One region of the Rossellomorea sp. NS-SX7 genome, then DNA from elsewhere that is predicted to be linked to it. Evidence: a T-box and tRNA genes for the amino acid it is inferred to sense, from the RefSeq annotation. Region 1 holds a T-box; the other regions hold tRNA genes.
The links. The T-box of region 1 lies ahead of alaS (alanine--tRNA ligase). A T-box ahead of a tRNA ligase gene usually reads a tRNA of that ligase, here a tRNA-Ala.
Positions count from the first base shown of each region.

Region 1 (2,249 bases):
GTTGATCTCGATTTGCTTAGCAAAACGCACGGCACGGCGTAATAATCGTCTTAATACATATCCACGCCCTTCATTTGAAGGGAGTGCCCCGTCACCAATTGCAAACGATACCGTACGGACATGATCTGCTATGACTTTGAAAGCGACATCGGTTTCTTCATGCTCACCATATGTTTTTCCTGATATTTCTTCAACGGCCTTCATGATCGGCATGAACAGATCAGTATCGAAGTTGGTAGGAACTTCCTGAACAACGCAAGCCATTCTTTCAAGTCCCATACCTGTATCGATGTTCTTCTTTGGAAGCGGTGTATACGTCCCATCCGGATTATGGTTGAACTGGGAGAACACAAGATTCCATACTTCAAGATAGCGGTCGTTTTCCCCGCCTGGATATAATTCAGGATCTTTCGGGTCATCACCATATTGGGGTCCGCGGTCGTAGAAGATTTCTGTGTTAGGACCGCTTGGGCCTTCCCCGATATCCCAGTAGTTACCTTCTATCCGGATGATCCGCTCAGCTGGTACGCCTACTTTTTTGTTCCATATTTCAAATGCTTCTTCGTCCTCAGGGTGAATCGTAACCGATAATTTCTCAGGATCGAATCCGATCCATTTATGATCTGTCAGGAATTCCCAAGCCCATTCAATTGATTCCACTTTGAAATAGTCACCGATTGAAAAGTTTCCAAGCATTTCAAAGAACGTATGATGACGGGCCGTCTTCCCTACATTTTCAATATCATTCGTACGGATGGATTTCTGTGCATTGACGATTCTCGGGTTTTGAGGAATGACACGTCCGTCAAAGTATTTCTTTAATGTTGCCACACCGCTGTTGATCCACAGCAATGAAGGGTCTTCATGGGGCACAAGCGATGCACTCGGTTCTACGCTGTGTCCTTTTTCTTTAAAAAAATCTAAAAACATTTGGCGGATTTGTGCGCCGGTTAACTTGTTCATTTGAATTTCCTCCTTTAGTTATGTAGATAAAAAAGCATACAAAAAAGCCCTCATCCCAAAACAGGGACGAGAGCTAACTCGCGGTACCACCCTGGTTGTGAATATGAAAAAACCTATATTCACCCCTCATACACCTTAACGCGGTTCAACGGCAGGGTTTTTCCTGCACTCTGGATTAGCTTTCGGTCATCCTTCATCTGGAACTTCTTTCAGCCGTGGAAGTTCCTCTCTTATGTGCATCCGCACTCAGATGGGCTATAACCTACTTGATCCTTCATCATTTTGATCTTGTAAACTTTATTGTATATGTTGGATTATAGAAATATTCAATCCTTTTGTCAATGTTATCCCATCAGTTTTTTGCATTTAGAAAATGGGTTCTTCCGTGTAAGATGGCCACTTTTACCACTGCAAGGACAGGAACGGCCACAATCATCCCGATGACTCCACCGATTTCTCCCCCGGCAATAAGGGCACCCATGATGAACAGAGGGTGCATATGAAGGCTTTTCCCGACAATCAGGGGAGATAATATGTTTCCTTCCAGAAATTGCAACACCACAACCAATATGACGACATAGAGGATCATATTCAACGATATAGTGCTCGCTACAATCACTGCAGGGACAGCCCCGATGACCGGCCCGAAGTAAGGAATGACATTGGTGACCCCCATGATGACACCAAGTATCAATGGGTACTTCATGTCCAGAAACCAAAGTACACCTCCTGAGAGTCCTCCGATGATTAGGCAGACCAGAAGCTGCCCGCGGATATAGCCTCCGAGCGACTCATCGACATCCTGGGAGAATCTCAGCGCACTTTGCCTCCATCGCCGAGGAGTCAGTTCCCAAAAGAATTTCTTCACTTTGGTAATATCCTTCAATAAATAAAATGATACAAAAGGCACGATGGCAATGATCAACAGGCTGTTCATCAGTTTCAATAGAATGGAAAGTGCCGCAGCAACAAGACCCGTCAGCCAGCCTTCAACCCCTTCAATTCTCTCATCCAATTGTGTCTGGATCCCATCCGGCCAAGTCGATGTTTCACTTTGGATAAAATGAAGCCACTTTTGGTACTGGGAGGTGAACATAGGGGCATTTTCCGATAGATCTCTCAACTGATGAATGATGACGGGGGTTCCTTTGTAAAGACCATACCCCAAGCCTCCGAAAAACAGGATATAAATAAGCATGATGGCAATTCCGCGATGTATGCCGGCTTCATGAAGCTTCTCCACCAAAGGATGAAGCAAATAGGCGATGAAGCCTCCAATCATAAAT
Region 1 covers NZ_CM128249.1:2,689,925-2,692,173, forward strand. Annotated here, with positions in the region: gene alaS (alanine--tRNA ligase) at 1-963, opposite strand, end outside; T-box leader at 1,023-1,250, opposite strand; gene ACUXV2_RS13535 (AI-2E family transporter) at 1,316-2,249, opposite strand, start outside.

Region 2 (2,249 bases), 1.4 Mb from region 1:
GGTACCGTCAAGGTGCCGACCTATTCGAACGGCACTTGTTCTTCCCTAACAACAGAGTTTTACGATCCGAAAACCTTCTTCACTCACGCGGCGTTGCTCCGTCAGACTTTCGTCCATTGCGGAAGATTCCCTACTGCTGCCTCCCGTAGGAGTCTGGGCCGTGTCTCAGTCCCAGTGTGGCCGATCACCCTCTCAGGTCGGCTACGCATCGTCGCCTTGGTGAGCCGTTACCTCACCAACTAGCTAATGCGCCGCGGGTCCATCTGTAAGTGGTAGCTAAAAGCCACCTTTCAACAGTTCCTCATGCGAGGAACTGAGTTATCCGGTATTAGCCCCGGTTTCCCGGAGTTATCCCAGTCTTACAGGCAGGTTACCCACGTGTTACTCACCCGTCCGCCGCTGATCTCAGGGAGCAAGCTCCCTTTGATCCGCTCGACTTGCATGTATTAGGCACGCCGCCAGCGTTCGTCCTGAGCCAGGATCAAACTCTCCGATAAAAGTTTGAATAGCTCTTTTTTGTAACGATAATCGTTACGGTAAATCTAGAATTAACGTTGACGTATTGTCTTGTTTTGTTCAGTTTTCAAGGTTCAATTTGTTAAGTGCTTCGTTTGAAGCGACTTTTCAAGTATATCACCGACACTGGTGAGTGTCAACAACTTTTTTAATCTTTTTTCACCGAAGTGAGTTAAGGTAGATTCTTTTACTCCGCTTGCGCTGCGTAAAAAATCTTGGTGGAGCCTAGCGGGATCGAACCGCTGACCTCCTGCGTGCAAAGCAGGCGCTCTCCCAGCTGAGCTAAGGCCCCATCTAAGGTGGTCGGGAAGACAGGATTCGAACCTGCGACCCCTTGGTCCCAAACCAAGTGCTCTACCAAGCTGAGCTACTTCCCGAAATAGATGGCGCGCCCGAGAGGAGTCGAACCCCTAACCTTTTGATCCGTAGTCAAACGCTCTATCCAATTGAGCTACGGGCGCTTAATATAATGAATGTTATTTTCTTTCAAAAAAACTCTGGTGCCGAGGACCGGAATCGAACCGGTACGGTAGTCACCTACCGCAGGATTTTAAGTCCTGTGCGTCTGCCAGTTCCGCCACCCCGGCAAAAATCTTTGGAGCGGAAGACGGGATTCGAACCCGCGACCCCCACCTTGGCAAGGTGGTGTTCTACCACTGAACTACTTCCGCATATATGGTGCGGGTGAAGGGACTTGAACCCCCACGCCTTGCGGCGCCAGATCCTAAGTCTGGTGCGTCTGCCAATTCCGCCACACCCGCATGATAAAAGATATGATGTTTTGCTTGAGCAAAAATCAATGGTGAGCCATGAAGGACTCGAACCTTCGACCCTCTGATTAAAAGTCAGATGCTCTACCAACTGAGCTAATGGCTCATAAAAGTTATGAGAAAAACCAAAATGGTGCCGGCAAGAGGACTTGAACCCCCAACCTACTGATTACAAGTCAGTTGCTCTACCAGTTGAGCTACACCGGCGTGTTAAGTTGTTTATGCTTGTCCTATTTAAGGACGTTTGTTTCCTTCGCCCTTAGTAAAGGAAGGAAAGATATTTTGCTCCGCTGCGCTTCGCAAAAATCTATGGTGGAGGATGACGGGATCGAACCGCCGACCCTCTGCTTGTAAGGCAGATGCTCTCCCAGCTGAGCTAATCCTCCGGATTATAAATCGCCTGGCGACGTCCTACTCTCACAGGGGGAGAGCCCCCAACTACCATCGGCGCTGAAGAGCTTAACTTCCGTGTTCGGCATGGGAACGGGTGTGACCTCTTCGCCATAATCACCAGACGAATATTCAATTGAAGGGTTGTTCCTTCAAAACTAGATAAAGGATTGATGTCAAGATTACCGGTATTGCCGTTGTTCATTTAAAAATGACTCTTTGTGGTTAAGTCCTCGATCGATTAGTATCAGTCAGCTCCACATGTCACCATGCTTCCACCTCTGACCTATCTACCTAGTCATCTTCTAGGGATCTTACTCACATAAAGTGATGGGAAATCTCATCTCGAGGGGGGCTTCATGCTTAGATGCTTTCAGCACTTATCCCTTCCGCACATAGCTACCCAGCGATGCCTTTGGCAAGACAACTGGTACACCAGCGGTGCGTCCATCCCGGTCCTCTCGTACTAAGGACAGCTCCTCTCAAATTTCCTGCGCCCACGACGGATAGGGACCGAACTGTCTCACGACGTTCTGAACCCAGCTCGCGTACCGCTTTAATGGGCGAACAGCC
Region 2 covers NZ_CM128249.1:4,114,230-4,116,478, reverse strand. Annotated here, with positions in the region: rRNA gene ACUXV2_RS20400 (16S ribosomal RNA) at 1-497, opposite strand, end outside; tRNA gene ACUXV2_RS20395 (tRNA-Ala) at 733-808, opposite strand; tRNA gene ACUXV2_RS20390 (tRNA-Pro) at 817-893, opposite strand; tRNA gene ACUXV2_RS20385 (tRNA-Arg) at 901-977, opposite strand; tRNA gene ACUXV2_RS20380 (tRNA-Leu) at 1,015-1,103, opposite strand; tRNA gene ACUXV2_RS20375 (tRNA-Gly) at 1,113-1,187, opposite strand; tRNA gene ACUXV2_RS20370 (tRNA-Leu) at 1,193-1,277, opposite strand; tRNA gene ACUXV2_RS20365 (tRNA-Lys) at 1,317-1,392, opposite strand; tRNA gene ACUXV2_RS20360 (tRNA-Thr) at 1,418-1,493, opposite strand; tRNA gene ACUXV2_RS20355 (tRNA-Val) at 1,597-1,672, opposite strand; rRNA gene rrf (5S ribosomal RNA) at 1,685-1,801, opposite strand; rRNA gene ACUXV2_RS20345 (23S ribosomal RNA) at 1,898-2,249, opposite strand, start outside.
Region 2: it encodes a tRNA-Ala, which carries the amino acid that the T-box ahead of alaS (alanine--tRNA ligase) is inferred to sense. The anticodon was not compared.

Region 3 (2,249 bases), 1.5 Mb from region 1:
CTCAGTGGTAGAGCTATCGGCTGTTAACCGATCGGTCGCAAGTTCGAATCTTGCCTGCGGAGCCATTGCTTCCATAGCTCAGCAGGTAGAGTGCTTCCATGGTAAGGAAGAGGTCACCGGTTCGAGCCCGGTTGGAAGCTTTTATTTTTTAAAAAATAGACTGGCCCATTGGTCAAGCGGTTAAGACACCGCCCTTTCACGGCGGTAACACGGGTTCGAATCCCGTATGGGTCACCATGTTTTTTCACAATAATGAAAGAACTCATCATACATATCGGAGGATTAGCTCAGCTGGGAGAGCATCTGCCTTACAAGCAGAGGGTCGGCGGTTCGATCCCGTCATCCTCCACCATGCTTTTTTACGAAGCGAAGCGGAGTAAAATAAGCGTCCTTAATCTTTGCGTCAGCAAAATATCTTTCCTTCCTTTACTAACAGCGAAGGAAATAATCGTCCTAAAATTGGACAAGACTTAAAAATTTAACACGCCGGTGTAGCTCAACTGGTAGAGCAACTGACTTGTAATCAGTAGGTTGGGGGTTCAAGTCCTCTTGCCGGCACCATTTTCTCTCATTATGGAGGGGTAGCGAAGTGGCTAAACGCGGCGGACTGTAAATCCGCTCCTTCGGGTTCGGCAGTTCGAATCTGCCCCCCTCCACCATTGTATATTTCAAAATGAAATGGACATATTAGTAATGTCCCTTTTTTATGTCATAATATTGGGCTATAGCCAAGCGGTAAGGCATCGCACTTTGACTGCGACATGCGTTGGTTCGAATCCAGCTAGCCCAGCCATTATGAGCCATTAGCTCAGTTGGTAGAGCATCTGACTTTTAATCAGAGGGTCGAAGGTTCGAGTCCTTCATGGCTCATCATTATTTCTCACATCTTACCCATGGATGTGAGAAATTCCTATATCATTAATTGGGGCCTTAGCTCAGCTGGGAGAGCGCCTGCTTTGCACGCAGGAGGTCAGCGGTTCGATCCCGCTAGGCTCCACCATACATACGACATTAAGAACCTCAACTCTTTAATAAAGTTGGGGTTTTTTTATGTAGCTGGTGTTTGTGGCAGGGAAAATGTAAAATTCATTCGTAAAACCACTGGCAAGAGAAAAATTTTGTTTGTTTATGGAGGATAGCGGCCATTATTTTTGAGTTGTTAGCAGGATTTCAGTCAAAATACGTGGTATTTTTAGTTGCATGGAGCCTATAACATGTAATTGGAACAGGTATGGGGGATAATCATGCCACATTTTAATTAATTGCACCGGAATCCCGATAATTGCGCCAGTTTCGAATTAATTGCACCGGAATCCCGATAATTGCGCCAGTTTCGAATTAATTACACCGGAACCCCGATAATCGCGCCGCTTTCGAATTAATTACGCCACTTGTCGAAAAATCTCTACGCTGCCAGTTTTCTAAACAAGCCCATAACATGGCCCTCGGCCTAATATTCTTCCACAATCCCCTCCCTAAACCCACCCCCTGCCGCATATATATACACAATCCTGTCCAGTTGAGTCATCGCTCAATTACAGGCTACAATAGAGGAAGTGTTAGACAAAAGGGTTAGGAGGAATATGAACTATGAACAGAAATATTTCAATTATCGGGGTACCTATGGATTTAGGACAGATGAGACGCGGTGTCGATATGGGACCAAGTGCCATCCGTTATGCAGGAGTGGTTGAGCGACTTGAAAATTTGGGGTATGAAATGAAAGACCTTGGCGATATTGAAATTGGCCAGGCTGAACGAGTACATAATAACCCGGATACGAATTTGAGAAATTTGAAAGCGGTTGCTGAAGCGAGCGGCAAGCTTGCATCTAAAGTGGATGAAGTGATTTCAAGCGGTGATTTCCCATTGATTTTCGGAGGGGATCACAGTATTGCCATCGGTACGTTGGCTGGTGTTTCTAAACACTATGAGAACTTAGGGGTCATCTGGTATGACGCGCATGGAGATTTAAATACAGGGGAAACTTCTCCGTCAGGAAACATCCACGGAATGCCTCTTGCGGTAAGCTTGGGTATCGGTCATGAAGACCTGACAAGCATCGGTGGGGATACGCCGAAGATCAAACCTGAGAATATCGTGATCATCGGGGCCCGTTCACTAGACGAAGGAGAAAGAGAGCTTATCAAGGAAAGAGGCATCAAGGTATATACCATGCATGAAATTGACCGCATGGGCATGGCGAAGGTAATGGAGGATGCGATTGGATACTTGAAGGATAGAACGGA
Region 3 covers NZ_CM128249.1:4,192,535-4,194,783, forward strand. Annotated here, with positions in the region: tRNA gene ACUXV2_RS20825 (tRNA-Asn) at 1-65, shown strand, start outside; tRNA gene ACUXV2_RS20830 (tRNA-Thr) at 68-140, shown strand; tRNA gene ACUXV2_RS20835 (tRNA-Glu) at 163-237, shown strand; tRNA gene ACUXV2_RS20840 (tRNA-Val) at 277-352, shown strand; tRNA gene ACUXV2_RS20845 (tRNA-Thr) at 486-561, shown strand; tRNA gene ACUXV2_RS20850 (tRNA-Tyr) at 576-659, shown strand; tRNA gene ACUXV2_RS20855 (tRNA-Gln) at 719-793, shown strand; tRNA gene ACUXV2_RS20860 (tRNA-Lys) at 798-870, shown strand; tRNA gene ACUXV2_RS20865 (tRNA-Ala) at 925-1,000, shown strand; gene rocF (arginase) at 1,591-2,249, shown strand, end outside.
Region 3: it encodes a tRNA-Ala, which carries the amino acid that the T-box ahead of alaS (alanine--tRNA ligase) is inferred to sense. The anticodon was not compared.